Regions from separate parts of the Mesorhizobium sp. WSM4898 genome, predicted to be linked through region 1. Evidence: predicted binding sites of a transcription regulator. Region 1 holds the regulator's gene; each other region holds the start of a gene.
The links. Region 1 encodes LexA, which represses DNA repair genes until DNA is damaged. Its sites were predicted from a motif close to TGTTCNNNNTGTGTTCNG; they were not measured.
Positions count from the first base shown of each region.

Region 2: the regulator LexA is predicted to act here: its motif matches at 4,419-4,436, upstream of P9228_RS28225 (helicase-related protein).
Region 3: the regulator LexA is predicted to act here: its motif matches at 5,876-5,893, upstream of P9228_RS21120 (PA0069 family radical SAM protein).

Region 1 covers NZ_JARTVQ010000003.1:372,085-382,544, reverse strand. The annotation lists gene trpC (indole-3-glycerol phosphate synthase TrpC) at 1-712, shown strand, start outside; gene moaC (cyclic pyranopterin monophosphate synthase MoaC) at 715-1,194, shown strand; gene glp (gephyrin-like molybdotransferase Glp) at 1,196-2,401, shown strand; gene lexA (transcriptional repressor LexA) at 2,518-3,252, shown strand; gene P9228_RS16540 (ComEC/Rec2 family competence protein) at 3,236-5,692, opposite strand; gene gltX (glutamate--tRNA ligase) at 5,795-7,219, shown strand; gene gltA (citrate synthase) at 7,401-8,729, shown strand; gene lpxB (lipid-A-disaccharide synthase) at 8,817-9,998, opposite strand; gene lpxI (UDP-2,3-diacylglucosamine diphosphatase LpxI) at 9,988-10,460, opposite strand, start outside.
Region 2 covers NZ_JARTVQ010000011.1:106,552-117,011, forward strand. The annotation lists gene fdxA (ferredoxin FdxA) at 1-287, opposite strand, end outside; gene P9228_RS28220 (RNA-binding S4 domain-containing protein) at 437-823, opposite strand; gene P9228_RS28225 (helicase-related protein) at 839-4,252, opposite strand; gene P9228_RS28230 (beta-ketoacyl-ACP reductase) at 4,977-5,699, opposite strand; gene P9228_RS28235 (acetyl-CoA C-acetyltransferase) at 5,833-7,020, opposite strand; gene phaR (polyhydroxyalkanoate synthesis repressor PhaR) at 7,321-7,914, shown strand; gene P9228_RS28245 (citrate/2-methylcitrate synthase) at 7,918-9,069, opposite strand; gene P9228_RS28250 (citrate synthase/methylcitrate synthase) at 9,163-10,248, shown strand; gene P9228_RS28255 (patatin-like phospholipase family protein) at 10,450-10,460, shown strand, end outside.
Region 3 covers NZ_JARTVQ010000004.1:374,158-384,617, forward strand. The annotation lists gene P9228_RS21075 (polyprenyl synthetase family protein) at 1-259, opposite strand, end outside; gene P9228_RS21080 (DUF2007 domain-containing protein) at 422-646, shown strand; gene P9228_RS21085 (methyltransferase) at 646-1,440, shown strand; gene P9228_RS21090 (S49 family peptidase) at 1,549-2,406, shown strand; gene P9228_RS21095 (hypothetical protein) at 2,491-2,676, shown strand; gene P9228_RS21100 (4-(cytidine 5'-diphospho)-2-C-methyl-D-erythritol kinase) at 2,703-3,584, shown strand; gene moaB (molybdenum cofactor biosynthesis protein B) at 3,584-4,132, shown strand; gene P9228_RS21110 (hypothetical protein) at 4,147-5,121, opposite strand; gene P9228_RS21115 (glycosyltransferase) at 5,316-5,819, opposite strand; gene P9228_RS21120 (PA0069 family radical SAM protein) at 5,968-7,122, shown strand; gene P9228_RS21125 (ribonuclease HII) at 7,378-8,076, shown strand; gene P9228_RS21130 (F0F1 ATP synthase subunit B) at 8,311-8,802, opposite strand; gene P9228_RS21135 (F0F1 ATP synthase subunit B) at 8,813-9,394, opposite strand; gene P9228_RS21140 (F0F1 ATP synthase subunit C) at 9,457-9,681, opposite strand; gene P9228_RS21145 (F0F1 ATP synthase subunit A) at 9,761-10,460, opposite strand, start outside.

The sequences.
Region 1 (10,460 bases):
TGCGGAACCCCCGCGCAGCTTCCTTGCGGCGCTTGAGGCCAAGCGGAAGGCCGGCGGCTTCGCGCTGATTGCGGAGATCAAGAAGGCCAGCCCTTCCAGGGGCTTGATCCGCGCCGACTTCGACCCGCCGGCGCTCGCGAGGGCCTATCAACAAGGCGGTGCTGCCTGTCTTTCGGTGCTGACCGACGCACCGTCCTTCCAGGGCGCGCCCGGCTTTCTGACCGCAGCGCGCGCCGCCGTTAGCCTGCCCGCCCTGCGCAAGGATTTCCTCTTCGACCCGTATCAGGTTCATGAAGCCCGCGCCTGGGGCGCGGACGCGATCCTCATCATCATGGCGAGCGTCGACGACGCCTTGGCCAGTGAATTGGAAGCCACGGCCTTCGATCTCGGCATGGACGCGCTGGTCGAGGTGCATGACGAACAGGAGATGGAACGCGCGCTTCGCCTCTCGTCGCGGCTGATCGGCATCAACAACCGCGATTTGAGAACCTTCGAAACCAGCCTCGACGTTTCCGAGCGGCTTGCCGCCATGGTCCCGGACGACCGGCTGCTGGTCAGCGAGAGCGGCATCTTCACCCATCAGGACTGCCGGCGGCTGGAAAAGAACAAGATCGGCACCTTCCTCGTTGGCGAAAGCCTGATGCGGCAGGCCGACGTGGCCGCCGCGACCGCCCTTCTGCTGACGGGCAAGGCGCCGGCCGAGGCCGTTTGAGGATGCCCGCGCTTACGCATCTCGGCGCCAAGGGCGAAGCCAACATGGTCGATGTCGGCGGCAAGGCCGAGACGACGCGCACGGCCATCGCCGAAGGGTATGTCACCATGCAGCCGGAAACGCTGGAGATGATCCTGGCCGGCGACGCCAAGAAAGGCGACGTGCTGGGCACGGCGCGCATCGCCGGCATCATGGCGGCCAAGAAGACGCATGAGCTCATCCCGCTTTGCCATCCCCTCCTTCTCACCAAGGTTGCCGTCGAGATCGAGCCCGATCGCGCGCTTCCCGGCCTGAGGGTCACCGCGCTTGCCAGGGTTACCGGCAAGACCGGGGTCGAAATGGAGGCGCTGACCGCGGCGTCGGTTGCCTGCCTCACCATCTACGACATGGCCAAGGCAGCGGACCGCGCCATGGCGATTTCCGGCATCAGGCTGGTCGAGAAAGCCGGCGGCAAGTCGGGCGACTACAAGGTAGGTCCTTAGCATGGCTTTGCTTCCGGTCGCCGAGGCGCTCCAACGCCTGTTGGACGGCGCGACCGCGCTGCCAGGCGAAAGCGTGCCGCTGGCCGACGCGTCCGGCCGGGTGCTGGCCGACCCCGTGGTGGCTCTGCGCACCCAGCCGCCCTTCAATGCGTCGGCGATGGACGGCTATGCCGTGCGGGCCGCCGACGTAGCCTCGGCGCCGGCGCGGCTCTCCGTGATCGGCATGGCGCCCGCCGGGCGTGGCTTCACCGGCTCTGTCGGCAAGGGCGAGGCCGTGCGCATCTTCACCGGCGCGCCGCTCCCCGAAGGCGCCGATACCATCGTTATCCAGGAGAATGTCCGCGATCTCGGCGGCGGCGGCATCGAAGTGACCGAGCCGACCGTGGAGGGACGAAACGTCCGTCGCCGCGGCCTCGACTTCTGCGAGGGCGACCTGCTCCTCGAAAAAGGCCGCCAGCTCGATCCGGCGGCGCTTTCGCTGGCGGCATCGGCCAACCATCCGAGTCTCAACGTGGTGCGGCAGCCGCTGCTCGCCATCATCGCCACCGGCGATGAATTGCTGCCGCCGGGCAGCGCGCTCGGCCCCGACCAGATCATCTCGTCGAATGCCTGTGGCGTCACAGCTACGGCCCAGTCGGTCGGCGCGCGCGCGCTCGACCTCGGCATTGCCGCCGACCGCAAGGACGCGATCGCGGCCCTGGTCAAGAAGGCGGTCAAGGCCGGCGCCGACGTCATCGTCACGCTTGGCGGCGCCTCCGTCGGCGACCACGACTTGATCCATGACGTGCTGACCGGCGAAGGCATGCAGCTCGACTTCTGGAAGATCGCCATGCGTCCCGGCAAGCCGCTGATGTTTGGCCGGCTCGGCGACATTCGCTGCATCGGCCTGCCCGGCAATCCGGTCGCAAGCCTGGTCTGCTCGCAGCTGTTCCTGAAGCCGCTTCTGGCGCGGCTGGGCGGCCGGTCCTGCCGTCAGGAAATCCGCACGGCCCGGTTAGGCGTCGCAATGCACGCCAACGATCTCAGGCAGGACTATGTGCGCGCCGTGGTCCGCGAAGATGCGGGGGGGTTGATCGCAACACCGTTCGGCATCCAGGATTCCTCGATGTTGAGGATGCTCGCCGATGCCAATGGCCTGATCGTGCGCCAACCCTTCGCACCGGCGGCTGAAGCCGGCGAGGAATGCAGCGTTCTGATGTTACGCTGAACAAAACGTCAACACATTCACTAAACTTTAAACGGTTGCGGAACACAACTGGAACAGATAGTGTTTGTTCTGGGTTTGTTTTTCTGATTCTGGTTTCAGAACCCATGGGGGCCGCCATGCTGACGCGCAAACAACATGAACTGCTGATGTTCATCCATGAACGGCTCAAGGAAAGCGGCATTCCGCCGTCTTTCGATGAGATGAAGGAAGCGCTCGACCTTGCCTCGAAATCGGGCATCCACCGCCTGATCACGGCGCTGGAGGAGCGCGGTTTCATTCGCCGGCTTCCGAACCGGGCGCGTGCCCTTGAAGTGCTGCGCCTACCTGACTCGATCGCGCCCGGCCTCAATGCGGCGAAGAAGTTCTCGCCGAGCGTCATCCAGGGCGGCCAAGGCAATCTCGGCCGCCAGATCAAACCCGCGGCGCCCGCCCGCACGCCGACGCCCAGCAATGACGACGACGCCGTTTCAGCCGTCTCCATCCCGGTGATGGGTCGCATTGCCGCCGGCGTGCCGATCGACGCCATCCAGCACCAGACGCATTCGATCACAGTGCCGCCGGACATGATCGCGGGCGGCGAGCACTACGCGCTCGAGGTCAAAGGCGATTCGATGATCGAGGCCGGCATCTTCGACGGCGACACGGTCATCATCCGCAACGCCAGCACTGCGAGCCCCGGGGAGATCGTCGTGGCGCTGGTCGATGACGAGGAGGCGACGCTGAAGCGCTTCCGCCGCAAGGGCGCCTCCATCGCGCTCGAGGCTGCCAATCCGGCCTATGAGACGCGCATCTTCGGTCCCGATCGCGTGAAGGTTCAGGGCAAGCTCGTCGGGCTCATCCGCCGCTACTGAGGGGCTGCGGCTTGGCTTCCGGCTTCTCGGGCTTCTTGTAAGGCGCCAACCCCCTCGCCTCACGCGAGTATCGCCGCTGTTCGTGCCAAGGGCGGTACGGTTTTTCGACGGCGTATTGAATGGTTGCTCGCGCCGTCGCCGATTGCGGATCGAAGAAGACAGCGCCGCTGCCGTCGCGCGCGAGCTGCCGCTTGGTGACGACGAGAATACGTGGATCGCGGCAGGGATTGTAGGCCGTGGCGTCGTTGATGACGATGAGGTCTGCGAAGTCGCAGGCAGGCCGGGCTGCTTCGCGGTTCTCGGCGAGCGCGACGATCGCGCCCGATGGATGCCGGCCAATGCAGAGGTCGCCCGTGCAGTAAAAGGGCGATCCAGGCGGCAGGTCGACGGGATCGGCCAAGTCCAGTGTGCCCTTGGCGAATGTCTCCGGCGGCACGATCGTTTCGGCCTTGAGCGCGCGTTTCCAGTTATCGGTGGTGAACTCGTTCGAGCGGGCACGATTGATGGCGAGTTCGCCGCCGCCGATCGGCATCGCCACCAGATGCGCGTCCTCCGAGATCAGCAGGTCCGGCGTGCGCACCTGCGGGATGATCATGACGGCCGCGGCAGCGAAAGGAATTGCGGCCAGCCTGAGCCACGTAGTCGCCATCGTGGCGATGACGAGCGCGATCGTCGCCAGCAGCACCGAATGGATCGAGATCAGGCCCACGGCATCGACCGGCGACCACTCCGAAATCCACGCCGAGATCGCGATCATCGCCGCTAGGCCCTTGCCCATCAAATAGAGGAAGGGCCCGTCGAAGCCGAACGGCATCATGACCGCGCTGGCGACGGCGAGAAACATCACGATCGTGACGATCGGCATGATCGCGAGATTGGCCAGCAGGCTGAGCGGCGAGACGCGCTGGAAATGCCAGATGGCAAACAGCGCCGTGGCACTTCCGGCAATGATCGACGTCATTGCGGCGCCACCTGCTCCGACTGCCAGTTTGTGCGACATGAACCGCAGGAACGAACGCTTTTCCGGCGGCGCTCTCACCTTGCCGGCGCGGTAGTCGGACCAGCCGGCATAGGCGCCGACAAGGGCGGCGGTTGCCGCGAACGACATCTGAAAGCTCGGGCCAACCACTTCATGCGGCGACACCAGGATGACGGCGATGGCCGAGATCGCCAAGTTGCGCATCGTCAGCGCGGCGCGGTCGAAAAGCACGGCGATCAGCATGACGGCCAGCATGATGAAGCTTCGCTCGGCGGCGACCACCACGCCGGAGATGACGAGATAGGCGGCGATCGACATAAGCGCGATTGCCGCGGCATATTTCTTCACCGGCCGGCGTGACGAAAAATCCGGGAACAGCGCAAAGGCGCCGCGCAGCAGAAGCATGACCGTGCCGGCGACCAGCGCCATGTGCAGGCCCGAAATCGAGATGATGTGATAGATGCCGGTCCGCCGCATCGCCTCGTTGATGTCCTCCGGAATGCCGGCGCGCACGCCGACGATCAGTGCGGCGGCAATTTCGCCTTCGGGTCCGCCGACGGTGCTTCTGATGTGGTCGGCAATGTTTTCGCGCGTGTTCTCGATGGCCGAGGCGATGCTCGTCTGAGCGATCGGGTCGGTTGGCGGAATGAGTTTCGGGTCGCCGAGGAAAAATCCGCTGCCGCCGATGCCGGAAAAATAGCTGTCGAAGGAAAAATCATAGCTTTCGGGACGGACCGGCCCGGTCGGCGGCAGGAGCCGCGCGTAACCCGTCACCAGCGATCCGGCCTTCATGCCGGCCGGGATCCTGCGTGCCGAGAGCCTGACGCGATCCGGTGCGTAGCGCAGCTTTGGATGCGCGGTCGAGAGGAGATCGATGGTCAGCCTGACGCGGCCATTGGCCATTTCCTCGGCGATGACGACGCGGCCTGTCAGCCGCGTCTGGATTTCGGAGCCGAGCATCGGTGTAGCGGCGCGCCAGGTCTCGACCTTCGCGGCGACGAAGCCCAGCGCGCAAAACAGCGCCGCCATAAAGACCAGGTGTGTCTTCAGCCAGGGACGCGAAACCGCCGCGCATAGAGCCATCAGCGCCACCGCCGCCAGCGGTCTGTAAAGATCCGGCTCGGCGCTCAAGGAATAATAGAGTATCACGCCGGCGGCCAGGAACACCGGCACCAGGAGGAAGCCGATGCCGCGGTCGAGCTCGGTGGAGGCTGCCTCGGCCACACCCCGGCGAATCGCGGAAAACGAGGCACGGCGGAACCGCCTGCGGATCAAGTCGATCGCTGCCGGCGGAGGCGGCTTCACGACGGCGTCGCCGTCCGAAATCTCGGTGGCCGGACGCGGCACGGGAACCCAAACCGGTACTGCCTCAGCAGGCACGGTGTCGGCAAACAGCAGGCGCTCGCTCACGCCAGCCGTCGTCTTCTCGCCATCCTCCGCACCCCGGCCACGTCCAGCCATCGGGTCTGCCCCTTGCGCCCCAGACCTCCTATGCTACATGAACGCCCACCGCGCGAAAGTCCGCGCAATCATGCCCGCTTCAGAGCTTCTTCCGAGAGTTCCATGTCCGACAAGGTCGTCACCCGCTTTGCCCCCTCGCCCACCGGCTATCTGCACATCGGCGGGGCGCGCACGGCGCTGTTCAACTGGCTCTACGCCAGGCACACGGGCGGCACGATGCTGCTGCGCATCGAGGACACTGACCGCGAGCGCTCCACCGAAGCGGCGACAGCCGCTATCCTGGACGGGCTGACCTGGCTCGGCCTCTCATGGGACGGCGAGGCCGTGTCGCAGTTCGAGCGAGCGCCGCGCCACCGTGAGGTGGCAGAGGAGCTCGTACGGCTGGGCAAGGCCTATTACAGCTATGAGACGCCTGCCGAGCTGGAGGCGATGCGCGAGGCGGCGCGGGCCAACGGGCTGCCGCCGCGCTACAATGGCCAGTGGCGCGACCGCGACCCCTCCGAGGCGCCTCCCGGCGTCAAGGGCGCCATCCGCATCAAGGCGCCGACCGAAGGAGAGACCGTCGTGCACGACCGCGTACAGGGCGAGGTGCGATTCCCGAACAAGGACCTCGACGACTTCATCATCCTGCGCTCGGACGGCAACCCGACCTACATGCATGCCGTCGTCGTCGACGATCACGATATGGGCGTCACCCACATCATCCGCGGCGACGATCACCTGACCAACGCCGCGCGCCAGACCGTAATCTACAACGCCATGGGCTGGACCGTGCCGTCGATGTCGCACATCCCGCTGATCCATGGTGCCGACGGCGCCAAGCTGTCGAAGCGCCACGGCGCGCTCGGCGTCGAGGCTTATCGCGCCATGGGCTATCTGCCGGAGGCCCTGCTCAACTATCTGGCCAGGCTCGGCTGGAGCCACGGCGACGACGAGGTGATGTCGATCAAGGATATGATCTCCTGGTTCGACATCGCCGACGTCAACAAGGGCGCCGCCCGGTTCGACTTCGCCAAGCTCGAGGCGCTGAACGGCGTCCATATGCGCAAGATGGACGACAAGGCGCTATTTGATATTCTCGTAGCCACCCTGCCCTATCTCGAGGGTGGCCCGGCGCTTGCGGCCAAGCTCGACGACAGGCGCCAGGCACAGCTGCTTGCTGCCATGCCGGGCCTCAAGGAGCGGGCAAAGACGTTGGTCGAGCTCGTCGATGGAGCCGGCTTCCTGTTCGCCGAGCGGCCCTTGCAGCTCGACGAAAGGGCTGCGGGGTTGCTTGGCAGCGACGCCCGCGCCATTTTGCGCGGTACCCATGCCGCGCTCGCCGCGATCTCCAGCGAATGGAGCGCCGCAACCGCGGAAGCCGCTATTCGCGACTTTGCGCAGGCCGGCGGCCATAAGCTCGGCGCCGTGGCCCAACCGCTGAGAGCCGCGCTCACCGGCCGCAGCACCTCGCCCGGCGTGTTCGATGTACTCGCCGTGCTCGGCCGTGAGGAGAGCCTGGCGCGGGTTGCGGATCAAATCGATTAGGAGCGAACTGGCCCAAGAAGATTGGCATTGAAAGGTGTGTTTCGCAGTGCAACATTAGGCCTTGGCCCAATCTGGCACGCACCTCCTAAAATGCGGTGGCAAGTTCGCGCATTCCGGTGATTTCGACGTGTCGTTTGCAGGAATTGCCTTGCCGGCATGAGAAAACATAAAGGAGTTTGCAATGAGCGAAGCTGCGACAAAACTGGAATCGGGCGGCAAGGCGCGTGAGTCGACCGCAAGGCTCGAGTTCGCCGGCAAGACGCATGAATTCAAGGTGCGAAGCGGCTCGACCGGGCCCGACGTGATCGACATCGGCGCGCTGTACAGCACCACCGGGGCCTTCACCTACGATCCCGGTTTCACCTCGACGGCAAGCTGCGAGTCGGCGATCACCTTCATCGACGGCGACGCCGGCATCCTGCTGCATCGCGGCTACCCGATCGACCAGCTCGCCGAGCACGGCGACTTCCTCGAGGTCTGCTATCTACTGCTCTACGGCGAATTGCCGACCAAGGCGCAGAAGGACGACTTCGACTATCGCGTTACGCGCCACACCATGGTGCATGAGCAGATGTCGCGCTTCTTCACCGGCTTCCGCCGCGACGCCCATCCGATGGCCGTCATGTGCGGCGTGGTCGGCGCGCTGTCGGCCTTCTACCACGACTCTACCGACATCTCGGACCCATACCAGCGCATGGTCGCCTCCATGCGGCTGATCGCCAAGATGCCGACGATCGCGGCGATGGCCTATAAATACCACATCGGCCAGCCCTTCATTTACCCGAAGAACGAGCTGAATTTCGCCGCCAACTTCCTGCACATGTGCTTTGCCGTGCCGTGTGAGGAGTACAAGATCAATCCGGTGCTGGCGCGCGCCATGGAGCGCATCTTCATCCTGCACGCCGATCACGAGCAGAACGCGTCGACTTCGACGGTTCGTCTCGCCGGCTCTTCGGGCGCCAATCCGTTCGCCTGCATCGCGGCCGGCATTGCTTGCCTCTGGGGCCCCGCGCATGGCGGCGCCAACGAGGCGGCCCTCAACATGCTGGGCGAGATCGGCCATGTCGATCACATCCCGGAATTCATCGCCCGCGCCAAGGACAAGAACGACCCGTTCCGCCTGATGGGCTTCGGCCATCGCGTCTACAAGAACTACGATCCGCGCGCCAAGATCATGCAGAAGACGGCGCATGAGGTGCTGGGCGAGCTCGGCATCAAGGATGATCCGCTGCTCGACATCGCGATGGAGCTGGAGAAGATCGCGCTGACCGACGAGTATTTCATCGAGAAGAAGCTCTATCCGAACGTCGACTTCTATTCGGGCATCACGCTGAAGGCGCTGGGCTTCCCCACCACCATGTTCACCGTGCTGTTCGCGGTCGCCCGCACCGTCGGCTGGATCGCGCAGTGGAAGGAAATGATCGAAGACCCGCACCAGAAGATCGGCCGCCCGCGCCAGCTCTACACCGGCGCTACGGAGCGCGATTACGTGCCGATTGCGAAGCGGTGATTGAGCGAATAGCGAAATAGCGAGTAGCGAATAGGGAAAGAACTGGCGGCACTGAGTGGCGCCAGCGTACTCGCTATTCGCTATTCGCTACTCCCTATTCGCTTTCTTGATGCACCCCAGCACCACCTCGGCAGCAATCTCGCCCGACGGTCTGTCGGTCGCCATGCGCCTGGCGATTTCCGCGAAACCTGCCCGCTGCCACGCGCGCATGCCGGTGTCGGCAAACAGGGCTTCCAGCTGACGCGCCAGGTTCTCCGGCCTGACATACTGATCGTAGAACTCCGGCACCAGCGCGCGATCGGCGATCAAATTGGGCAGCAGCGCCGACCAGGTCGTCACCAGATGCTGCAGCAGCTGCCTCGCGATCGGATCGAGCTTGTAGCTGGAGACCATTGGAACACCGCAAAGCGCAAGCTCGAGCGAAACTGTTCCGGAGGCGATCAGAGCCGCATCGGCCTTGCCGAAAGCCAACCATTTGCGCTCCGGATCGGTGACGATCTCTGGCTTCTCGTCCCACCGCGTGACGGACGCCTTTACCAGGTCGGCGACATGCGGCACCGTCGGCAGCATCAGCCGCAAGCGGTGACCGCGCTGATGCAAGACCGAGATCGCCTTGCCGAACGGCTCGATCAGCCGGCGCACCTCGCCGCGGCGCGAGCCGGGCAGCACGAGCAGCGTCTTCACGCGATCCTCCGACAGGTCCCGCGGCAAGCTCTGCGCCTTGGCGGCGCCAAGCACGCCGGGATCCTGGGTCAGCCGGTGGCCGACATAGGTGCCGGGCGGCCCACCAAGTCGGGTGAGCGCCTTCACTTCGAAGGGCAGGATGCAGAGGATGTGATCGACATAGGGCTTCATCGCCGCCGCCCTGCCCGGCCGCCATGCCCACACGCTCGGGCAGACATAATGGACGATCGGGATGGCGGGCGCGGCGGCGCGGACCCTTTTGGCGACCCGCAGCGAAAAATCAGGGCTGTCGATGGTGATCAGGCAATCCGGCCGCTCCGCCGCGATGGTGCCGGCTGTTCGGCTGATCCGGCGCATCAGCCGCGGCAGGTCGCGCAAGACGGCGCTGAAGCCCATCAGCGCGATCTCGCTGCCGTCGAAGAGCGGTGTCAGCCCCAGTTCCTGCAGATGCCGGCCGCCGATGCCGACGAGCCGGATCTTACGGCCGGTGGTCTTCTCGAGCGCACGCACGATGTCGGCGCCGAGCAAGTCCCCCGATTCCTCGCCCGCGACGATGGCGATCTTGAGCGGCCTCTCAGTGGCCATCGGTCGGCTCCGTCGCGGGAAATCCGACGATGAACAAGCCAAGCGCATTGGCCCGCGCGAGAGTCGCCGGGCCTTCGAGAATGAGCGAGCGGCCGGCTTCGACGGCGATGCCGGCAAGGCCGGCCGCGTGTGCGGCCTCGACCGTCTGCGGGCCTATCGAGGGCAAGTCGGCGCGCAGCTCCTGCCCTGGCTTGGCGCATTTGACCAGGACGCCGCGCGTCTTGCCGGCGAGCCTGCCGTGCCCGCGCAATTCGCGCGTCCTCTCGAGCAGGCCCTTAGTGCCTTCGATGCCTTCCAACGCGATAACCCGCCCTCCGACCGCAATCGCTGCCTGGCCGACGTCAAGCTCGCCGATTACCTTGGCCGCCGCGCGGCCCGCCTCGATATCGCGCCAGTCCGATTGCTTTGGTCCTGCCTTGGTCAGCGTGCCCTCGCCGGCAGCGAGATCTGGAACGATCTCAT
Region 2 (10,460 bases), on a different contig from region 1:
TCGCCGTCGAAGTTCTTGGCGTCGGCCGGCGGCTCTTTCTTGGCAGTGATGTTGGGCCATTTCTCCGCGTATTCGGAATTGACCTGCAACCATTTGTCGAGCCCGGACTCGGTGTCCGGCTTGATCGCGTCGGCCGGGCATTCCGGCTCGCACACGCCGCAGTCGATGCACTCGTCAGGATGGATGACGAGCATGTTCTCGCCTTCGTAGAAACAGTCGACCGGACAGACCTCGATGCAGTCCATGTATTTGCATTTTATGCAATTATCGGTCACGACATAGGTCATCGCAGGCTCCGGGACGTCCCGTATTTGCTGGGCTTTTTTGGTGAGGTAACGCCTTTGCCCGCCGCTTGCAAGGGCAGGACTTCCCGCCTGAGCCGGCATCGCGGAAAGGAATTCCGCGCGCCTGCCGCGACGAGGTTCCGTCGAATCTTCTAGTCCTCGCCGAGCAGCCGGTCCGTCTGCCGCCGCTGCCGCTTGGTCGGACGGCCGGTGCCGGCTTCGCGCAGCGCCGGAATGGCGTCAGGAACCGCCTCGCCCTTGGGCGTCGGCGGCGGCGACATATCCTCGTAAAGCAGCCGCGCCTCGTCGGCAGGACCACGCCGGGCGCCGGGCCCAAGCACCTTCCAGACAAGGATTCGGCGGTCGAGCGTGATGGTCAGCACATCGCCGGCCTTGACCAGATCGGAGGCCTGCGCTGCTTTGTCGCGATTGATGCGGACGCGCCCGGCAACGACGAGCTTCGCCGCCAGCGACCGGGATTTCACCGCACGCGAGAAGAACAGCCATTTGTCGATGCGCTGGCGGCCTTCTCCAACCATCGGGACCGGCCGAGGCTATTTCTTCAGCTGGTCGCGCAAGGCGGCGAGCTTGGCAAAGGGTGAATCCGGATCAAAGCGCTGCGGACGCTCCTCGCGCGGTTTGCCCTGGAAGGCCGGCTTGCTGCCGCCTGCGGCATTGCCTTTGCCGTCCTGCCTGTTGCCTTTCCAGTCCGGCCGGCCCTCGCGGCGGCCCCCCTCGTGGCGATCGGCACGCTCGCCCTGCGGCCTGCCTTCGCGCCGTTCGCCGCCTTCGCGTTCCGGTCTCGGCTTGAACTTCGAGCGGTCGAAGCGCGGCTTGCCGGCCCCGTCGCGCTGGTCGCGGCGGCCCTCACGGGCTGGCCGATCGCCGGCCTGGCCACCCGTGGCAGCCGCCTGGCCATCGCCTGCAGCCTGGCCTTTGCGCGGACGATTGTCGCGGCGATTGTCATAGCGGTGGCGCGGGCGCGAATGGTCGAAGCGCGCCTGCCGCCACAGCAGGATCGGCTTCGGCTCTTCCGGCTCGGCGGGGGGCTCTGCGCCTTCACCGCTTTCGCCCTCGTGGAGAGCGCCGGCGTCGGCGGTGTTGGTGCCGTCTGCATCGTCGGCGCCGTCAGCCCCACCCGCGTCGCTTCCCGCCGCGACCTCCCCCATCGAGGTGGAGGCGTCGCCGCTTTCAGCCGACCCAAACGCTGCTGCAGCGTCCACCGCTGCAGCGGTCTCCACAGGCGGAGTCTCTTCCGCGACCGCAGCCGAAGCTTCCGCCGGATCTTTCGCGTCAGGCTCCGTCGCGGCTTCCGCGATGGCGTCGGCAGGAACTTCAGCGGCAGCCGGCTCGGATCCCTCGATCGTTGCCTCTACAACCGTGTCTGTTGCCACGGCGTGCGCCTCTGCCGCCTGTGCAGCACGCGCAGCCTCTTCCGCCGCAAGCTTCGCAGCCGCGGCCTCGCGGGCGGCATTGTCCAGCGCGTCGAGCTTGGCATTCACCTCCGCCGCCGGCTTCGGTTCGGCGCGATAGCCAAGGCCTTTTAGGATCTCTTCCATGTCGTCGGCGGTCGCGCCGAGGATCGACATCATCGGCGGCGTCACCATGAAGGCGTGGCCGTCATAGGCGCCGTCGGGTCGCTGGCCGAGGCCGGGCTTCCAGTTGGTCGCGGGGCGAATGAGATCGGCCAGCCGCTCTAGGATATCGACGCGCACGGCGCGGCGGCCGAGATTGCGATAGCCGGCGAGCTTGTAGAACGTCTTGTCGAAAGCAGGATCGATGACCACCGAGGTGCGGCCCGATGCCAGCGCATTCACCACGTCGCCGAAGCCTGGCTTGTCCTTGCCGTCGCTCTTAAGCGCCCAGAGCAGCGTCACCAGCCCGGCCGGCGCCGGCTTGATCAGCGCCGGCACGAAGACGTGGTAGGCACCGAAGCGCACGCCAAGACGCCGCAGGGCCGCCCGGCCTTCCTGGTCGAGCGACTTCATTTCCTCGGCGATGTCGCGGCGGTTGATGAGGCCGAAATGCTCGACGAGCTGGAAGGCGATGCCGCGCGCGATGCCGGTGAGCTGCTCGGCGTTCTTCAAATCGACCAGCGGCTTCAAGAGCGACTCGATCTGGAAATTGACGAAACGCTCGGCGCGCGCCGCGACCTTGTCGCGGGCAGGGCCGGTGAGCTGCTCGTCGGCAAGCAGCACAAGGCGCGGCTTCAAGGCCTCGTCGCCGCCAACCAGGGTGCCGATCGGCGCACCGATCCAGCGCAGGACACCGTCCGAGCCCAATGCCAGATCGCCGTTGGCGCAGGCGGCGAAGCGCTCGGCGCGCGCCTCGAACTCAGCCGCGAGCGCCTTCTGGGCAGCGGTGCGCACCGCCTTGGCGTCCTCGCCGCCGGCGCTCTGGTCGGCGGTGAAGCGGAATCCCTGCAGCTCGCCGACGTGATGGCCTTCGACGAGCACGGTTCCGGTTGGGCTGATTTCAGCTTCAGGCATGGTATTTTCTCTAAGGCGCCGCATGAGGACGGAAGTCCTGCGGTCTACGAAGCGTTTCGTCAACCGCTCATGCAGCGCATCCGACAATCTGTCTTCGATTTCGCGCGTCTTTTCCTGCCAGTGTAGCTGATCGGCCAGCCAGCCCGGTCGGTTGGAGACGAAGGTCCAGGTGCGGATCTGGGCGATCCGGTGCGACAGCGTGTCGATATCACCATCCGTGGTGTCGGCCCGCCGCACCTGCTCGGCCATGTAATTCTCATCGACATGGCCATGGCGTGCAAGGTCCATATAGATCGAGGCGATGAGGTCGGCATGCTGGGCGGGCGCGATCTTGCGGTAGTCCGGCAGCGCGCAGGCCTCCCACAGCAGCGCCACGCGCTCCCTGCCGGTGGCAAGCGTCCTGATGTCGGCGTCGCGCGACAAATGTTCCAGCGCCTGAGCGTCGACCGCCGGCAATGCCCGGGTCAGCCCTTCGACCGGCGCGTTGGTCTCGATCGAGCGTTTCAGGGCATCGAGGCTGGCAAAATCGAAATCGGCGGTGCGCCACTGCAGCACCTTCACCGGGTCGAAATCGTGCCCCTCGATCTTCTTGACCAGATCCTCGTCGAACGGATCGACCTGGCCGGTGACGCCGAAGGTGCCGTCGCGCAGGTGTCGGCCGGCACGCCCCGCGATCTGGCCTAGCTCGGCGGCGGTCAGGTTGCGGTATTGGTAGCCGTCGAACTTGCGGTTCTGGGCGAAGGCGACGTGCTCGAGGTCGAGGTTCAGGCCCATGCCGATGGCATCGGTGGCGACCAGATAGTCGACGTCGCCCGACTGGAAGATCTCCACCTGGGCATTGCGGGTGCGGGGACTGAGCGCGCCGAGAACGACGGCAGCACCGCCCTGCTGGCGGCGGATCAATTCGGCGATGGCATAGACCTCGTCGGCGGAGAAGGCGACGATCGCCGTGCGCCGCGGCAGGCGGGTGAGCTTCTTCGAGCCGGCGTAGGCAAGATGCGACAGCCGCGGCCGCGTCACCACCGAGACGCCCTTCAGCAGGCGTTGCAGGATGCCGTGCATGGTGGCGGCGCCCAGAAGCAGCGTCTCCTGGCGGCCGCGCAGATGCAGGATGCGGTGGGTGAAGATGTGGCCGCGTTCGAGGTCGCCGGCGAGCTGCACCTCGTCGATGGCGACGAAGGCGGCATCGGTCTCTCGCGGCATCGCTTCCACGGTGCAGACGGAATATCTCGCGCTCGCCGGCACGATCTTCTCTTCGCCGGTGATCAGCGCCACCTTGCTGGCGCCGACCTTCTCGCAGACGCGCGTATAGACCTCGCGGGCAAGGAGCCTCAGCGGCAGACCGATGATGCCGGTGTCGTGCGACACCATGCGCTCGATGGCGAGATGGGTCTTGCCGGTGTTAGTGGGGCCGAGCACGGCCGTTACGTCGCGGCCGGAAAGGATCAGCGGCTGGGAGGGTTTCGGCTGGATATTCATCGGCTCGGAAATGAGGCTTTCTGCCGCTTGTTGTCGGGGACGCGGCGGTGCCGCCGCGTGTGACAGGGCACACATAGGGATTTCAGACGCGAAGCGAAAGCGGAATGTTCCCATCAAGAGATGGCGCGACGACAGGCAAGGTCAAAATCCGCGGCCGATTAACCGTTGGAACGAGTCTGGAACGAATCGGCGACGAATCACTGACTCGCTCTGATTCAGGTTTTGTTCACGGCTATATGTGGATTTTTTGACCATGAGTCTCACCACATGCTGAATCTGTGAACTGGCCCGTTTCGTGCTTGGCTCGCGCTGGTTCCGGAGCGTCGTTAACCTTTGCGGGGGAGCGACCGCGACGGACTCGAGCGCGGCCGCCAACATTGTGAAATGGTTGATCTTTCCTAACCGGCGTTAATCTTCTTCGCGCCTATTTCCGGCGCGGCGCGTTAACTTCTCGGCCAAAGCCGGAACGAATCGGCGACGAATCAGCGATCTGCAAAACTTCCTGTTTTGTTCACCCCTAGATATGGTGTTGTCCAAAGCTTGTGCACCGAAAATCCACAGCTTGTGAACCGGGTTTCCCACAGGGCGCGGGGAGGCTGTTAACTTTTGCGTGCCAAATTGAGGCATGCCCACCCGGTGCTGCCGGAGCGCAGACAAAAACAGGCGGCCCGTTTGCGGCGGGCCGCCTGCCATCGGTGTCAGAAGAGTTCAGCCGAACAAGATCTCAGGCGAAATACTGGCCGCCATTGGCGCTTATGGTCGAGCCGGTGATGAAGCCTGCGTCTTCGGAGGCGAGGAAGACAACGCAGCGCGCAATCTCCTCCGGCTCGCCGAGACGGCCGACCGGGATCTGAGCGATGATCGATTCCCGCACTTTTTCCGGCACGGCCATGACCATGTCGGTGGCGATGTAGCCGGGGCAAACAACGTTGACGGTGATGCCGGCGCGGGCGCCTTCCTGGGCAAGCGCCTTGGTGAAGCCGATATCGCCGGCTTTCGAGGCCGAATAATTGACCTGGCCCATCTGGCCTTTCTGGCCGTTGATCGAGGAGATGGTGATGACGCGGCCGAACTTCCTATCGCGCATGCCGTTCCATAGCGGATGCGTCATGTTGAAGACGCCGGAAAGGTTGGTGTCGATGACCTCCTTCCACTGCTCGCGGGTCATCTTGTGGAACATGGTGTCGCGGGTGATGCCGGCATTGTTGACCAGCACCGAGACCGGACCGAGATCAGCCTCGACTTGGGCGATGCCGGCGGCGCAAGCGTCATAATCGGCGACCGACCATTTGTAGACGGGGATGCCGGTCTCGGCCTTGAATTTCTGGGCCGCCTCGTCATTGCCGGCATAGTTCGCGGCGACCGAATAGCCGGCATTCTTCAGGGCCACCGATATCGCCGCACCGATGCCGCGCGATCCGCCCGTGACGATTGCTACCTTGCTCATGCATTTCCTCCCTTTGGTCGGAAGAGCGAATAGGGAGTGGCGAATAGCGAGTAGGGATCGATAGCCCGTCGTGCAACGCCATTTCCCCCTATTCGCTACTCCCCATTCGCTATTCGCTCAGTTCGCCATTCGCTCAGTTCAAGGCTTCCACACACATCGCAACGCCCATGCCGCCGCCGATGCAAAGCGTCGCGAGGCCCTTCTTTGCGCCGCGGCGGCGCATCTCGTAGACCAGCGTGTTGAACACGCGGGCGCCCGAGGCGCCGATCGGATGGCCGATGGCGATGGCGCCGCCATTGACGTTGACGATCGAGGGATCCCAGCCCATGCCCTTGTTGACGGCGCAGGCCTGCGCGGCGAAGGCCTCGTTGGCCTCGACGAGATCGAGGTCCTTGGCCGACCAGCCGGCCTTCTCCAGCGCCCGCTTCGAGGCCGGGATCGGGCCGGTGCCCATGATCGCCGGGTCGACGCCGGCGGTCGCCCAGGAGGCGATGCGGACCAGTGGGGTGATGCCGCGCCTGGCAGCCTCGGCCTCGCTCATCAGCAGCGCGCCGGCGGCTCCGTCATTGATGCCCGAAGCATTGGCGGCGGTGACGGTGCCGTCCTTGTCGAAGGCCGGCTTCAGCTTGGTCATGGCATCCAGCGTAGCGCCGTGGCGGATGTATTCGTCCTGGTCGACGATGGTGTCGCCCTTCTTGCCCTTGATGGTGACGGCGACGATCTCGTCCTTGAACTTACCGGCCTTCTGCGCCGCCTCGGCCTTGTTTTGCGAGGCCAGCGCGAACTCGTCCTGGACTTCGCGGGTGATCTGGAACTGACGAGCGACGTTCTCGGCGGTGTTGCCCATATGGTAGCCGTTGAAGGCATCCCATAGGCCGTCCTTGATCATGGTATCGATCATCTTGTAGTCGCCCATCTTGACGCCGGCGCGCAGGTGCTGGGCGTGCGGCGACAGCGACATCGATTCCTGGCCGCCGGCGACGATCACCTTGGCGTCGCCGGTGGCGATCTGCTGCATGCCGAGCGCAATGGCCCTCAAGCCCGAGCCGCAAACCTGGTTGAGGCCCCAAGCAGTCGTCTCCTTGGGCAGACCGGCATTGATGGAAGCCTGGCGGGCCGGGTTCTGGCCCTGAGCGGCGGTCAGCACCTGACCGAGGATGACTTCGTCCACCTCCGCCGGGTCGACCTTGGCACGCGCGAGCAATTCCTTGATGACGACCGCGCCGAGCTCGTGCGCGGGCGTGGCGGCGAAACTGCCGTTGAAGGAGCCGACTGCTGTGCGGGCTGCGCTGGCGACGACGATTGAATTGGAAGCGGACATTTTCTTCTCCAGGCTTCGAGGTGTCGTTAGGCTATCCTTGGAGACTTTCTTGCCCGTTCAAGCACCTGAGTCAAACCGGAAATCGGCATGGCCGCCATGCGCGGCAAGCAAGTCGAGCGCTTATCGTGACGGCGTGGCCATCGCGCTGCAGCACAATTTGGCCCGCCCTTTCGGCATTAATTGATGCCGCACTGCACAAACCGCTTGGAATTGTGACGCTTTTGCGCATATCCTCGACAAATGGCGCAATCGTTACCGGCCGCTTACTGTGAACGCGCCGGTATCCTGGGGAGGATACGGATGGCCGCAAAAGACGACCCGATCGTCATCAAGAAGTACGCCAACCGCCGGCTCTACAACACCGGCACCAGCACCTATGTGACGCTCGAAGATCTGGCCGAGATGGTCAAGAAGGGCGAAGAATTCACCGTGCAGGACGCCAAGACCGGCGACGACATCACGCATCCGGTGCTGACCCAGATCATCTTCGAGCTGGAGAACAAGGACGGGCAGAACATGCTGCCGATCCCGTTTCTGCGCCAGCTGATCTCCTTCTACGGCGACCAGATGCAGATGATCGTGCCGAGCTTCCTCGAACAGTCGATGATCGCCTTCTCCAAGGAGCAGGAGCGTTTCCGCGAGCAGCTGAAGGGCGCCTTCGGCAAGACGCCGATCGACATGATGAAGACGCCGATGAAGGCGCTGGAGGAACAGACGCGGCGCAACGTCGAGATGTTCCAGAACGCGATGCGCATGTTCACGCCGTTCCCGTCCGGCGGCCCCAATTCCGCTGCGCCCGCCGAGCCGCCGAAGAAGGACGAGAAATCCGACGACCTGCAGGAATTGAAGGCGCAGATCGCCGCCATGCAGCGCAAGCTCGACACCATGTCGTGATGGCTAGCCGTCAGGTGTTCCTGCAGGGCCGTCATAGCGGGCTCGCGGCCTGATCGGCCTGTTGCTCGTCACCTGCTCGATGGCATGCGCCGTCCAGCCGATGCTGCGACCGAGCGCGAACAGGCGAAAGGGCGCGTCGGCGGGGAGATTGAGGCTGCGCGTCAGCGCGGCCAGCGCGAAGTCGACATTCGGGCGCATGCCGGTCGCGGCAAGGACGGCGTCGCGCAGATGAAGCAGATCGTCAGCGATGTCGAGGTCGGGCAGCAGAGCCTCGGCGCGCGGATCGCCTTCGGGATAGAGCTGATGGCCGAAGCCGGGCAGCGGCCGGTCGTGGGCCAGCCAGCGCGCGATCGTCTCGTCCGGCCCGAGCCGCTCGGCATCCTCGACCAGCGCGATGGCCGCGGCGCCGGCGCCGCCATGACGCGGGCCGGTAAGGGCAGCGAGCCCGGCAAGCAGGCAGGCCACGATCGGCGCGCCGGTCGAAGCGGCGACGCGTGCGGCGAAGGTCGAGGCGTTGAGCTCGTGATCGGCCAAAAGCACCAGCGCCTTGCGGATGAGATCGGCACCGGCAGCGTCGACCGACCAGCCGCGCGCCAACCTTTCATGCACCGGCTCCGCCCCCGGGCTTGCACCGAGTGACGTTGCGAGCACGCTGGTGGCGCTGGCGCCATCCTGCTGCAGCATGCCCGGCCTGCGGCCGAGCGAAGGCCGGCCAGCCGCGGCAAGCGCCGACAATCTTGCAAAGGCCGTCGGGGTGCCGCTCTCGCGAACGATCGAAGGCGTCAGCGATGCGAAGGATATCGCGGCGCCGGATGCCCAAAGCAGGCTTGCTGCCTCCTCCAGCGTCGCTGTCGCGGCAAGCGCAACGGCATCCTTGCCGCGATAAACGAGGCGGCCGTGCAGCACGGTCGAGATGGCAGTGGTGATCGCTGGCTCGCCCCAGGCGATGGCGCTTTCGGCGATCGCCTGGGGGCTGCGCCCGCGCGCCCGACGGGTGGCGAGCGCGGCTATGTCGTCGGCTCGATACTGGCTGCGGCGCGGATCGGCCCCGTCGGGCCGCATGCCGATGCGGCCGCGGCTGACATAGGCGTAAAGGGTCTGCGGCCGGACCTTGAGCCGCGCCAGCGCTTCCTCCCGCGTCAGCCATTCGGACAAGTTCGCACCGCCTCATATTGATTCAGTTGATCAAGATTGATGCGTTGATTGTAGAGCATTAACTGCAGTGCACAAAGGGTCAAGGAGACAGTCATGGCAAATGGGCTCGATGATGTTGTGGCGGCGGAGACGGTTCTTTCCGATGTCGACGGCGCGGGCGGCCATCTCACCATCCGAGGCCATTCGTTGACGGAACTCGCCGGGCACTGGCGCTACGGCCAGGTGGTCCGCCTCTTGTTCGACGGGTTCTTTGACGAGCTTCCCGGCGACGACGAGTTGGAGAAGGCGATCGGCAATGCGCGTGTCGAGGTTTGCGAACGGCTGCAGCCGATGCTCGCTGAACTTCCAGCGCTCGATGTCTACAGCGGCATGCGCACCGGCATCGCTCTTCTGCCCGACGGCGACTCGCTTGCCGACGCGCTCCGGCTGATCGCGGCGCCGGCGGTGCTAACGCCGGCCCTGCTGCGGCTCGGACGCGGCGAGAAGCCTGTTCCTCCGGACGCACGCGCCGATCATGCCAACGACATGCTGCGAATGCTCTCCGGTACGGCCTCGCCGGCGCTTGCCAAGGCGCTCGATACGTATCTGGTGACGGTCTGCGACCATGGGCTCAATGCCTCGACCTTCGCAACGCGGGTGGTGGCGTCGACGCAGGCGGGCTTGACCTCGGCGATCCTGGCCGGGCTCGGCGCGCTCAAAGGCCCGCTGCATGGCGGCGCGCCGGGGCCGGTGATCGAGATGCTCGACGCGATCGAGGCGAGCGGCGACGCGGCCGCCTGGCTGCGAAACGAGATCGCGCGCGGCGAGCGCATCATGGGCTTCGGCCATCGCATCTACCGCGTGCGCGACCCACGTGCCGACGTGCTGAAAGCCGTCGTGCGGCGGCTAGGCACACGTTATGAGACCGGCAGCCGGCTGGCCTTCGCCGAGACGGTGGAACAGGCGGCACTCGACGTGCTCAGGGTCGCCAAGCCGCAACGCTCGATCCAGACCAATGTCGAATTCTATACCGCGCTCCTGCTCGAAGCCGCGGGCTTCCCGAAGGAGGCGTTCTCCAACGTCTTTGCCGCCGGCCGCGTCGCCGGCTGGATTGCGCATGCGCGCGAGCAGCAGGCGACCGGACGCCTGATCCGGCCGCAGTCGCGCTATGTCGGGCCGGCGCCCGATCTCGTCGCCTGACGCCGCGAGCAAACCCCAATGCAATACTCCGCGTCCGGCAGCGGACAGTTTTTTCATGAGCGAAATTTCACCCGATCACGCTTGTGTGCTCGTGTTCTTGCCTTGGTCCGTCCTTATATGCTGCGCTGCAACATAGGCTGACGGCAGCGGTCCCGCTCCAATGACGCAGGGGCAGGCCGGCACATCGAGACAAGGAACGCCATGGCGAAGAA
Region 3 (10,460 bases), on a different contig from region 1:
CGACTGCGGTGGCGAGCTTGACGTGCCCCTCGCCCGCATAGCCGAACATCTGGGCGGCGGCGAGCGTCAGCATCGGCCGCAGCCGCTTGCCGCCGGACGAGATCAGGTGGTTGGCGACCTCCGGGATCATCTCGACGTCGGAGCCGGCCTTCGACAGGATCAGCTCGTTGACCCGTCCCATGTCGGCTGCCGTCAGGTCGATGAGATCCTGGATGGAAGCAGGTTCCCGCTTGCCTTCGATATTCAGAACGACACCCACCACGATCACTCCCGTCTCATTGACGCGCCCGACAACACCCTGGTCCCGGTGGGACTCTAGGTCGGCACAACCGCGCACGGCAAGAGGCGAATTGGCGCGGTTTGGCTGGCGCTGGGCGGCCCCGGCGTTTACATGAGCGCCGCAACCTGCGATTTTCATTCCATGATCGAGCTTGTCCGCACCAACGACGCCGTCCTCATCTCCTTCGTCGAATCGCTCATGCGCGACGCCGGCATCGCCTGCTTCGTCGCCGACCAGAACATGAGCGTGCTCGACGGATCGATTGGCATCCTGCCCAGGCGCGTCATGGTCGATGCCGAGAAAGCCGATGCCGCACGGCGCATCCTGAAGGATGCCGGCATCGAGAACGAGATCCGCCGGCAATAATGGCAGCATCAACCGCCCTCGCCCCGGACACGCCGGCCCACACGGTCGACGCCTTCCATCGCGGGCGCTTCTGGCTGGTGCAGCCGCGACAAGGCCACCGTGCCGGCATGGACGCCATGATGCTGGCCGCTGCCGTCCCATCCGGCTTTTCCGGCCGGCTCGCCGATTTCGGCGCGGGCGCCGGTGCGGCGACGCTCGCCGTGCTGTCGCGCTGCCCTTTGGCACACGCGGTTCTGGTCGAGCGTTCCGCGGAGATGGCGGCCTTTGCCGCGGCCACGCTTGCCCACCCCGGGAACGCGCATCTCGGCGACCGCGCCTCGGTGCTTAAGGCCGACGTCACGCTTGCGGGACGGGCACGGCACGGAGCCGGACTTGCCGACAATTCGTTCGACTTCGTCGTCATGAACCCGCCCTTCAACGCGGCGCAAGACCGCGCCACGCCGGACGCGCTGCGCAGAGAAGCGCATGTCACGGAGGACGGCCTGTTCGAGCGCTGGATCAGAAGTGCGGCCGCCGTCGTCAAGCCGCGCGGCGGACTGGCGGCGATTGCGCGGCCGGAGCAGCTTGTCGCCATCCTGGATGCGATGGAAGGCCGCTTCGGCGATGCCGAGATGCTCTGCGTGCACCCGCGCCCAGACGCGGCGGCGATCCGCATCGTCGTCAGGGCGGTGCTCGGCGCGCGCGGAAAACTGTCGATCCGGCCTCCGCTCACCTTGCACGGCGCATCCGGCAACGAGCCGACGGAGCGGACCGAAATGATCAACAACGGGCTGGCGTCGCTGTTCGGCGATTGATCAGAGGCCGGCGATGCGGCATTGCCGTTGCGCGGCGAATTCCTACATGCCCGGGAGCAAGGATGAGGTCTGACCTTGCTCTAGCATCTCTTGTGGAGACAAGCTTTCGTGAAACGCTTCTTCAACCGCCTGCTGCCGAAATCCTGGCGCTCGACAGTCGTCACCATTCCGGTCATCAGGCTGCATGGCACGATCATGCCCGGCGGCGGCCAGTTACGGCCAAGCCTGTCGCTCGCCTCGACGGCCGGGCTCATCGAGAAAGCGTTCGGCTTCGACGCGCCGGCGGTTGCGATTTCGATCAACTCGCCGGGCGGCTCGCCGGTGCAGTCGCGGCTGATCTTCAAGCGCATCCGCGACCTGGCGGCAGAGAAGGATAGACGAGTGCTCGTCTTCGTCGAGGATGTGGCGGCCTCCGGCGGCTACATGATCGCAATCGCCGGCGACGAGATCTTCGCCGACCCTTCCTCGATCGTTGGCTCGATCGGCGTCGTCTCCGCCTCCTTCGGCTTCCCCGAGCTGATGAAGAAGATCGGCATCGAGCGGCGCGTCCACACCGCGGGCCAGAACAAGGCCGTGCTCGACCCCTTCAAGCCGGAAAAGAGGGAAGACGTCGAGCGGCTGAAAGCCTTGCAGCTCGAAGTGCACGAGACCTTCATCGATCTCGTCAAGGAACGGCGCGGCACCAAGCTCAAGGACGACCCGGATCTGTTCACCGGACTGTTCTGGACCGCCAAGAAGGGTCTCGAGCTCGGCCTCGTCGATGCGCTGGGCGACATGCGCAGCGTGCTCAAGACCCGTTTCGGCGAAAAGACGCAGCTCAGGCTGATCACCGCGCCGCGCGGGCTTTTCGGCCGTTTCGGCTTGTTCGGATCGCGTTTTTCGGCGCCGGACATCGCCGCGGCCGCGGCCAGCGGCGTCATCGATGCGGCGGAAGAGCGCGCGCTGTGGGCGCGCTTCGGGCTTTGAAAAAGCCATGATTGCGTCTAGCATGGCCGCTTGACCGACCCATCCGGCCGGCCTTGCCGCGAGAAACGCGGGAGGAGTTGTGAGATGCCGCAGATCATTTTCTTCGTTGTCGTCGGCGCCGCCGCCTATTTCGGTTATCGCGCTTTCGTACGCGAGGCCGAGCGCGTGACGGCCAAGATCCGGCGCACCGAGAAGCAGGCGGCCAACGGCACGATGGGAACGCTGGTCAAGGATCCGAAGACCGGCGAGTACCGTCTGGCCAAGGACTGAACACCATCTCGCCAGCAGCCGACATTCTGGAGGCCGAGGCCAAGTCCCGGACATGGCTTGCGCCTGCCAAGATCAACCTCGCGCTGCACGTCACCGGACGGCGCGCCGACGGTTATCACCTAGTCGACAGCCTTGCCGTGTTCACGCGCTTCGGCGACCGGCTCGAGATCGAGCTGGCGCAAGACGATGCGTTCTCGGCGTCTGGTCCCTTCGCCGCCGGCGTGCCAATCGATGGCGACAATCTGGTACTCAAAGCGCGCGACGCGTTGCGGCGGGAAGCCGGCGCGCAACAGGCGCCACCAGTCGCCATCCGGCTGGAAAAGAACCTGCCGGTCGCTTCCGGCGTCGGCGGCGGCTCGAGCGACGCGGCGGCGGCGCTCAACGGCCTTTCGCGCCTCTGGGAGCTCGACATCGGGGAGGCGGGGCTGGCGCGGATCGGGCTGACGCTCGGCGCCGATCTCCCGATGTGCCTCAAGGCAAGGCCGCTAATTGCGCGCGGCATCGGCGATGAACTGTCGCCGCTGACGGAGTTTCCGGCGCTTGCGCTGGTCCTCGTCAACCCGGGCGTCGCCGTTTCGACACCCGAAGTATTCAAGGCGCTTTCCGGACCTGACAATGCGGCATTGCCGCCGCTGCCCGGCCGGCTCGATTTTCACGGCATACGCAATTGGCTGGACACGACGCGGAACGATCTCGAACCTGCCGCTCGCGCCATCCAACCGGCGATTGGCGATGCGCTCAAGGCGCTGAAAAAAGCGGGAGCCGCCTTTGCCCGCATGTCGGGCTCCGGCGCTACCTGCTTCGGCCTGTTCGAGACTGGCAATGTCGCCAAGCGCGCGGCGATCGACATCCGCCGCCGCCATCCCGGTTGGTTCGTGGCCGCGACGCGCAGCATGGAGACCGACTGATGGCCAACGAAAGCCGCCCCTTCATCCCGGTGCGCATCGCGGTGCTGACCGTTTCCGACACGCGCAGCCTGGCCGAGGACAAATCCGGGCAGATATTGGCCGACCGCATCGCAGAGGCTGGCCATATACTGGTGGCTCGCGACATCGTCACCGACGACCGCGAGAAGATCCGCGAAAAAGTGCTCGCCTGGTCGAGGGATGAAACGGTGGACGTCGTTATCACCACGGGTGGCACCGGCTTCACCGGCCGCGACGTAACGCCGGAAGCGCTGGAGCCGATTTTCGAAAAGCGCATGGACGGCTTTTCGGGAGTCTTCCACCGGATTTCCTATGACAAGATCGGCACATCGACGATCCAGAGCCGGGCGACCGGCGGCGTCGTCAACGCCACCTTTATCTTCGTGCTGCCGGGCTCGCCCGGCGCGTGCAAGGATGCTTGGGACGGCATCATCAAGGCGCAGCTCGACTACCGGCACATGCCCTGCAACTTCGTCGAGATCATGCCGCGGCTGGACGAGCACCTCAGGCGCGGCGGCAAGCCGGAGTAGCGGCCCCGTCCGGCTCAGCGGATGACCGGCTCGCCGTGGAAGCGGCGGCGCGACGGCCGCGAGACGCCGAAGCCGATTTCCATCATCAGCCGCGGCGTATGCGTCGGCACCGTTCCCATATGGAAGCCGAACGGATCCTCGACGAAGCCGAGGCCCGCCTCGCCCGTCAGCGTCGCAGCGCTTTCCGGACCGTAGACGTCCAGCACGTCTTCCGCGGGGTGGCCGACCAGAAGCGTGAGCTGGTGCTTGAGCGCGCGGCGCCTGTGGCTGCCGCGGACATAGACATGCGGGCCGGTGCCGGCGTCGACCGGCACCAGATAGAAGAAGAATTTCAGCATCCGCCAATCGTCGAGATCGAAATGGTATTTGCCGAGCGAGGCGAGATTCTTGTCGGCATCCGAGGCCTTGCCGGTCGGAAAGCTCCACCACACGCGCGTCGTGATCAGTTTCGCCTGGCCGCCGAGATAGTGCTGCGCGACCTCGAGGAGCAGCGGATCCCGCTGGATGGCAAGCGCCGCCGGGCAATCGAGAATGCGTTCGAAATAATGCCCGCTGAGCAGCGAGCGGCCGAAACGCTTCTCCGCCTCGGCATGGTCGCCCGGCATGAATTCGAGACGGCGGTCGAAATTGCCGAAACAGGGCGTGCGTTGCGCAAAAACGGCGATCTCCTCATGGATCGCCGACGGCAGCGTGAACCCCGAAAACAGTCCATCGGAGCGAAGCGCCGCGACCACCGCCTCGCGATCGACGCCGGCAAACATCGTCTCTCCCGCATTGTCGAGCGGGCGAACGCGTCTGGCGCCTAGCCAGTGCATGCGGCGCCCCGGCATGGTGCGCGCCAGCACGAACATCGGCAGCCAGGCCGGATTTTCGCGTAGATCTTTCAGATAGGTCGGGATGCGCACGGCGATGCGCCTGAACAGGCTGCCATTACGAGCGATCGCCTCCAGGCTGGCCGCGCCTGAATTGTCTGGAGTACCAAGGTTCATCGGGTTCCTCGTATGCATGGCGTCCGACGAAGCGCCAGCCGTCTGCCGCTTCATCGTCACCCAATCCCGATTGTCCCGCTTCAAGCAGATGCTAATCCACTGCAGGTTTTTGTGCAATGCACAATAGAATGGGCCGGCAAAGTTCGCGGCCTTTTTCTCTCTTTTCGCCTTCTGGAGAGAAGGAGGGCATGCGCTCACTTCGGCGGCGCCACCCAGATTTCGGCAATCAGCCTTCTGGTGGCGAGGCCGCGCGCCAGGGCTTCGGCGCTGCGGGCGCTTTTCGCCAGCACCGTGGCCTGGCGCTTGCTGATGACAAGCCCTTCCTCCAGAGCCCGGTTGCCCGAAAAAACCCGGACCAGAAACGGCGTGCGATTGCCGCGGGCGCGTGAAAAACGCGCCGGCATCGTCTGCCTCGCCGCGTGAGCGACGACGTCGTCGATCCAGCCTTCGGCGAGCCGGGCGCCGGGTTCCAGAAGCAGGAGCCAGTCGCCCTTGGCCTGGCCGATGCCTGTTGCGATGCCGCCGGCGACGAGGTGGCAGCCGGCATGCTCGGCGACGCGATGCGTCTGGTCGGTCGAGCCGGTGTCGCAGACGATGACGTCGCGCACCACGCCCTCGACCGCGCCGCCGATCAGCGAGGCCAGCGTGCGGGCAAGGCCTTCTTCGTCGTTCCTGGTTTCGATGAGGACGCTGAGCATTTTAGCCGAATAGCGGAAAGCGCGGCGCTGCGCCAGATGCGCGTTCTGAACGAAAAAGTTCTTGCTTTGTTCTCATTGGCAAAATAGGAATAGTTTCATGAACAGAGCGATTCGACAGCCTGCCGACAGTCCCTGGGAGAGGGCGAAAATGGAACAGATCGTGCGCGCCGACATTGCCGCTTTCGGAGCAGGCAGAGCCGAGATGGCAAATGCAATGATAGAACAGAGCGGCATGCGCGTGCGGCCGGACCGCAATCGCGGACGCTCCGCGGGCATCAATCCGTCCGGCCGCTTCGAGCCGGTCAGCCGGCATGTGTTCGACGATGGCTGGAACTCGCTGGAGGAACTGCCGCCGTTCAAGACGGAGGTGCAGGTCGAGAAGCCGCGCACCATCATCACGCGCAACGAGTCGCCGGACATTTCCTTCGATCGTTCGATCAATCCCTATCGCGGCTGCGAGCATGGCTGCGTCTACTGCTTTGCCAGGCCGACGCATTCCTTCATGGGCCTGTCGCCGGGGCTCGATTTCGAATCCAAGCTCTTTGCCAAGCCCGATGCGGCGCGAATGCTGGACAGGGAATTGTCGAAGCCCGGCTACCAGCCGCGCACCATCGCCATCGGCACCAACACCGATCCGTATCAGCCGATCGAAAAGCAATACCGCATCATGCGCGAGATCCTGGAGGTGCTGGAGGCGCGTGGCCATCCGGTCGGCATCGTCACCAAGTCGGCACTGGTGACGCGCGATATCGACATCCTGTCGCGCATGGCCGAGCGCGGGCTCGCCAAGGTGGCGCTGTCGGTGACGACGCTCGACCGCATGCTGGCGAGAACCATGGAGCCGCGCGCCTCGACGCCGACAAAGCGGCTGGAAGCGATAAGGCAGCTTTCGGATGCCGGCGTCCCCGCCTCGGTGATGGTGGCGCCGATCATTCCCGGCCTCACCGATCCGGAGATGGAGCGCATCCTCGATTCGGCGCGCGCCGCCGGCGCCAGAGAGGCAGGCTATGTCGTGCTGCGTCTGCCGCTCGAGGTGGCGCCGATCTTCAAGGACTGGCTCTTGCGCCATTATCCGGATCGCTACCGGCATGTGATGTCGCTGATCCGCTCGATGCGCGACGGCAAGGACTACGATTCGGAATGGGGCAAGCGCATGAAGGGCGCCGGACCCTATGCGTGGCAGATCGGCCGGCGCTTCGAGATCGCCGCCAAGCGGCTCGGCCTCAATGCCGAGCGGCGGCAGCTTCGGACCGACCAATTCGTCGCAGGCTCCGGCGTCGGCGAGCAGTTGATGCTGCTGTGAAGACAATGCCGGCCGCGAAGGCCGGCGCCAAGGCAACTCGGGAGGCAGAGTTTTGCGCCCGGATTGCGATTCCGCTAACCCTCTGTTTTGATGTAACTTCGTACGGAAAGCCCGCTACGCACTTTTGCTGGAATTGCTCAAGAATCCCGTCCGGCCCAGTCCCCCGGCCGTGAGACGGTGCCCTCCCGGTCCGACGCCCCATCCGACCCGGAGGGACTTGCGGAGAATCGGAGCCGATGCGAACCTCGCCGCACCATGGCTCGCGCGCGTTCCGATTCTCCGCTTCTCTTCGAAATGGTCGAGAAGCCCGACTTCTCGATTGAAACGAAAGCGATGGCCGAGGGGCTGTGGCCGGTAGCGGGGATGGACGAGGCGGGCCGCGGGCCGCTTGCCGGTCCGGTGGTGGCGGCGGCCGTGGTGCTCAACCCGGCCAACATTCCCGAAGGGCTCGACGATTCCAAGCGCCTCACCCATCTGCAGCGCGAGGCGCTGTTCCTCAAAATCCTGGGCTCGGCGCTCAGCGTCTCGATGGCCTCGATCAGCGCCGAAGGCATCGACAACAGCAACATTCTGAAAGCCAGCCTGGAAGCCATGCGCCGCGCCGCCGCCGGACTGTCGCTGCCGCCCAAACTGGCGCTGGCGGACGGCCGCGACGTGCCGCCAGGGCTCACCTGCGAGGGACGCGCGCTGATCAAGGGCGACCAGCGCTCGCAATCTATCGCCGCCGCCTCGATCATCGCCAAGGTGATGCGCGACCGCATGATGTGCGGCTGCGGCGGCCATCATGAGCATTACGGGTTCGAAATGCATATGGGCTACGCGACGGTCCGCCACCGGACCGCGATCGAGGCGCATGGCCCGGTGGCGCGACTGCATAGGGCGTCGTTCGCACCGTTCCGGTTTGGCGGCGTCGAGGTGGCGGAAGCGGAAGAGAGCTTCGAGGGAATAGATTAATCTTCCCCGTCGGGGGGGGGAAATGGCCGGCTGGCGGAGAGGGTCGTCGCGCGTGAAGCACCGACGCCCTCTTTAGTCGCACAAGGCGTCGAGCTCTACGCGCAACGATCCTCTCTGTCGGCTTCGGCGAAAGCTCCCCCTCAAGGGCCCCTCAAGGGGGAAGATTGTTCGCGCCCAAAACAAAAAAGCCGCCGGGTTGCCCAGGCGGCTTCATGTCAGCAACGGCAGAGCCGCTCAGTTCAGCTTGGCCTTCACGTCCTGCAGCGCCGACTTGAACAAATCGGCGCCGGCCTTGGCGTCGACCTTGGCGGCAAGCAGCGCACGGGCGGCCTCGACGGCGATGTCGACGGCGCTGGCACGCACCTCGCCGATCGCTTCGCGCTCGGCCTGGCTGATCTTCTGCTCGGCAAGCGCCGTGCGCCGGGCGACGTAGTCCTCGGTCTTCTTATGCGCCTCGGAAGCAAGGAGCTCGGCCTCGCGCTTGGCGGCGGCGACGATGTCGGCGGCCTCCTTCTCGGCTTCCTTGCGCTTCTGCTGGTATTGGCCGAGCAGCTGCTGGGCCTCTTCGCGCAGGCGGCGCGCTTCCTCGAGTTCGCTGCTGATCTTGGCCGCACGGGAATCGAGCGACTTTGCGAGCATGCCCGGCACCTTCAGATAGATGACGGCGCCGAGGAAGATGATCAGGGCAATGGTGGCCCAGAGCGTGGCAAGTGATGTGGCGTCCATGATGGCCTCCTCACCGGGTCGCGGATTTGACCGCGGCCGAAATCTCGGCCTTGTCGGTCTTGCCGCCGACCAGCGCCTCGACGATGGCCGACGTGGTGTCCTCGGCGATCGTGCCGACTTCCTTCATCGCCTTGGCCTTGATCGAGGCGATGCTCGCCTCGGCCTCGCCGAGCTTCTTCTCGAGTTCCGTCTCGAGCTTCTTGCGCGTGCTTTCGGCTTCGCTCTTGGCGGCGTCGCTCGCCTGCTGGCCGATCTTGTTGGCGTTGGCCTTGGCTTCCGCCAATTCCTGCTCATAGGCGGCAACGGCAGCGTCCGCCTCGCCCTTCAGCCTGGCGGCGTGGTCGAGATCCTGGGTGATGCGATCGTTGCGGACATCGATGATACCGCCGATGCGCGGCATCACAACCCGCTTCAGGAACAGATAGAAGAGCCCGAAGGTGATGACGAGCCACAGGATCTGCGACGGGAAGGTCTCGGCATTGAACGGCGGGAACGTGCCATGCTCCTCGGCAGGCACGGCGGTGCCCGCATGCGTATCGCCCTCGGCCGTGGCCGGCGCGGATTCTTGCGCAAAGGCAGATGTCACGAACATCTCATTCCCCTGTCCATACGGCGGGGCCGCACCATGCGGCCCCTTTCGTCAGCGCGTGGTTCTTACCTGAAGACCAGCAGCAGCGCGATGAGGAGCGAGAAGATGCCCAGCGCTTCGGTCACGGCGAAGCCGAAGATCAGGCGGCCGAACTGGCCGTCAGCGGCCGACGGGTTGCGGAGCGCACCCGAGAGATAGCTGCCGAAGATGTTGCCGAGGCCGATGCCGGCGCCGCCCATGCCGATGCAGGCGATACCAGCGCCGATAGCAGCTGCTGCAGTTGCGTCCATTTCAAAACTCCTGTGGTTTTCGTAATCGTTGCGGTTGGTACGTTGGGTATGCTGGCGCCGGGGCGCCGGTGAAAATCGATCAGTGGCTCGGGTGCAGAGCGTCGTTCAGATACATGCAGGTCAGCACCGCGAAGACGTAGGCCTGCAGGAAGGCGACCAGCAGTTCCAGCGCCGTCAGGGCAACCGCCATGGCGAGCGGCAGGACCGAGCCGGCGATGCCGACCGCACCCAGCGCGCTGAGGCTGACGACGAAGCCCGAAAACACTTTCAGCGTGATGTGGCCGGCCAGCATGTTGGCGAAAAGACGAACGGAGAGGCTGACCGGACGCGAGACAAAGGAAATGACTTCGATCGCCACCACCAGCGGCATCAGATAGCCAGGCACGCCATGCGGCACGAACAGCTTGAGGAAGCCGAGGCCGTGCTTGGCGAAGCCGTAGACGATGACGGTGCCAATGACCAGGATCGCCAGCGTGAAGGTGACGATGATGTGGCTGGTGACGGTGAAGAAATAAGGGAACAGGCCGATCAGGTTGGCGACCAGCACGAACATGAACAGCGAGAACACCAGCGGGAAGAACTGCATGCCCTGCTTGCCCGCCGCATCGCGCAGCATGTTGCCGACGAACTCATAGGCCATTTCCGAGACCGACTGCAGGCGGCCAGGAATGAGGGCGCGGCTGGCGGTGCTCATGTAGAGGAAAGCGGAAGCGACGGCGATCGTCACGACCATGAACAGAGCGGAGTTGGTGAAAGAAATGTCGTAGCCGCCGATATGA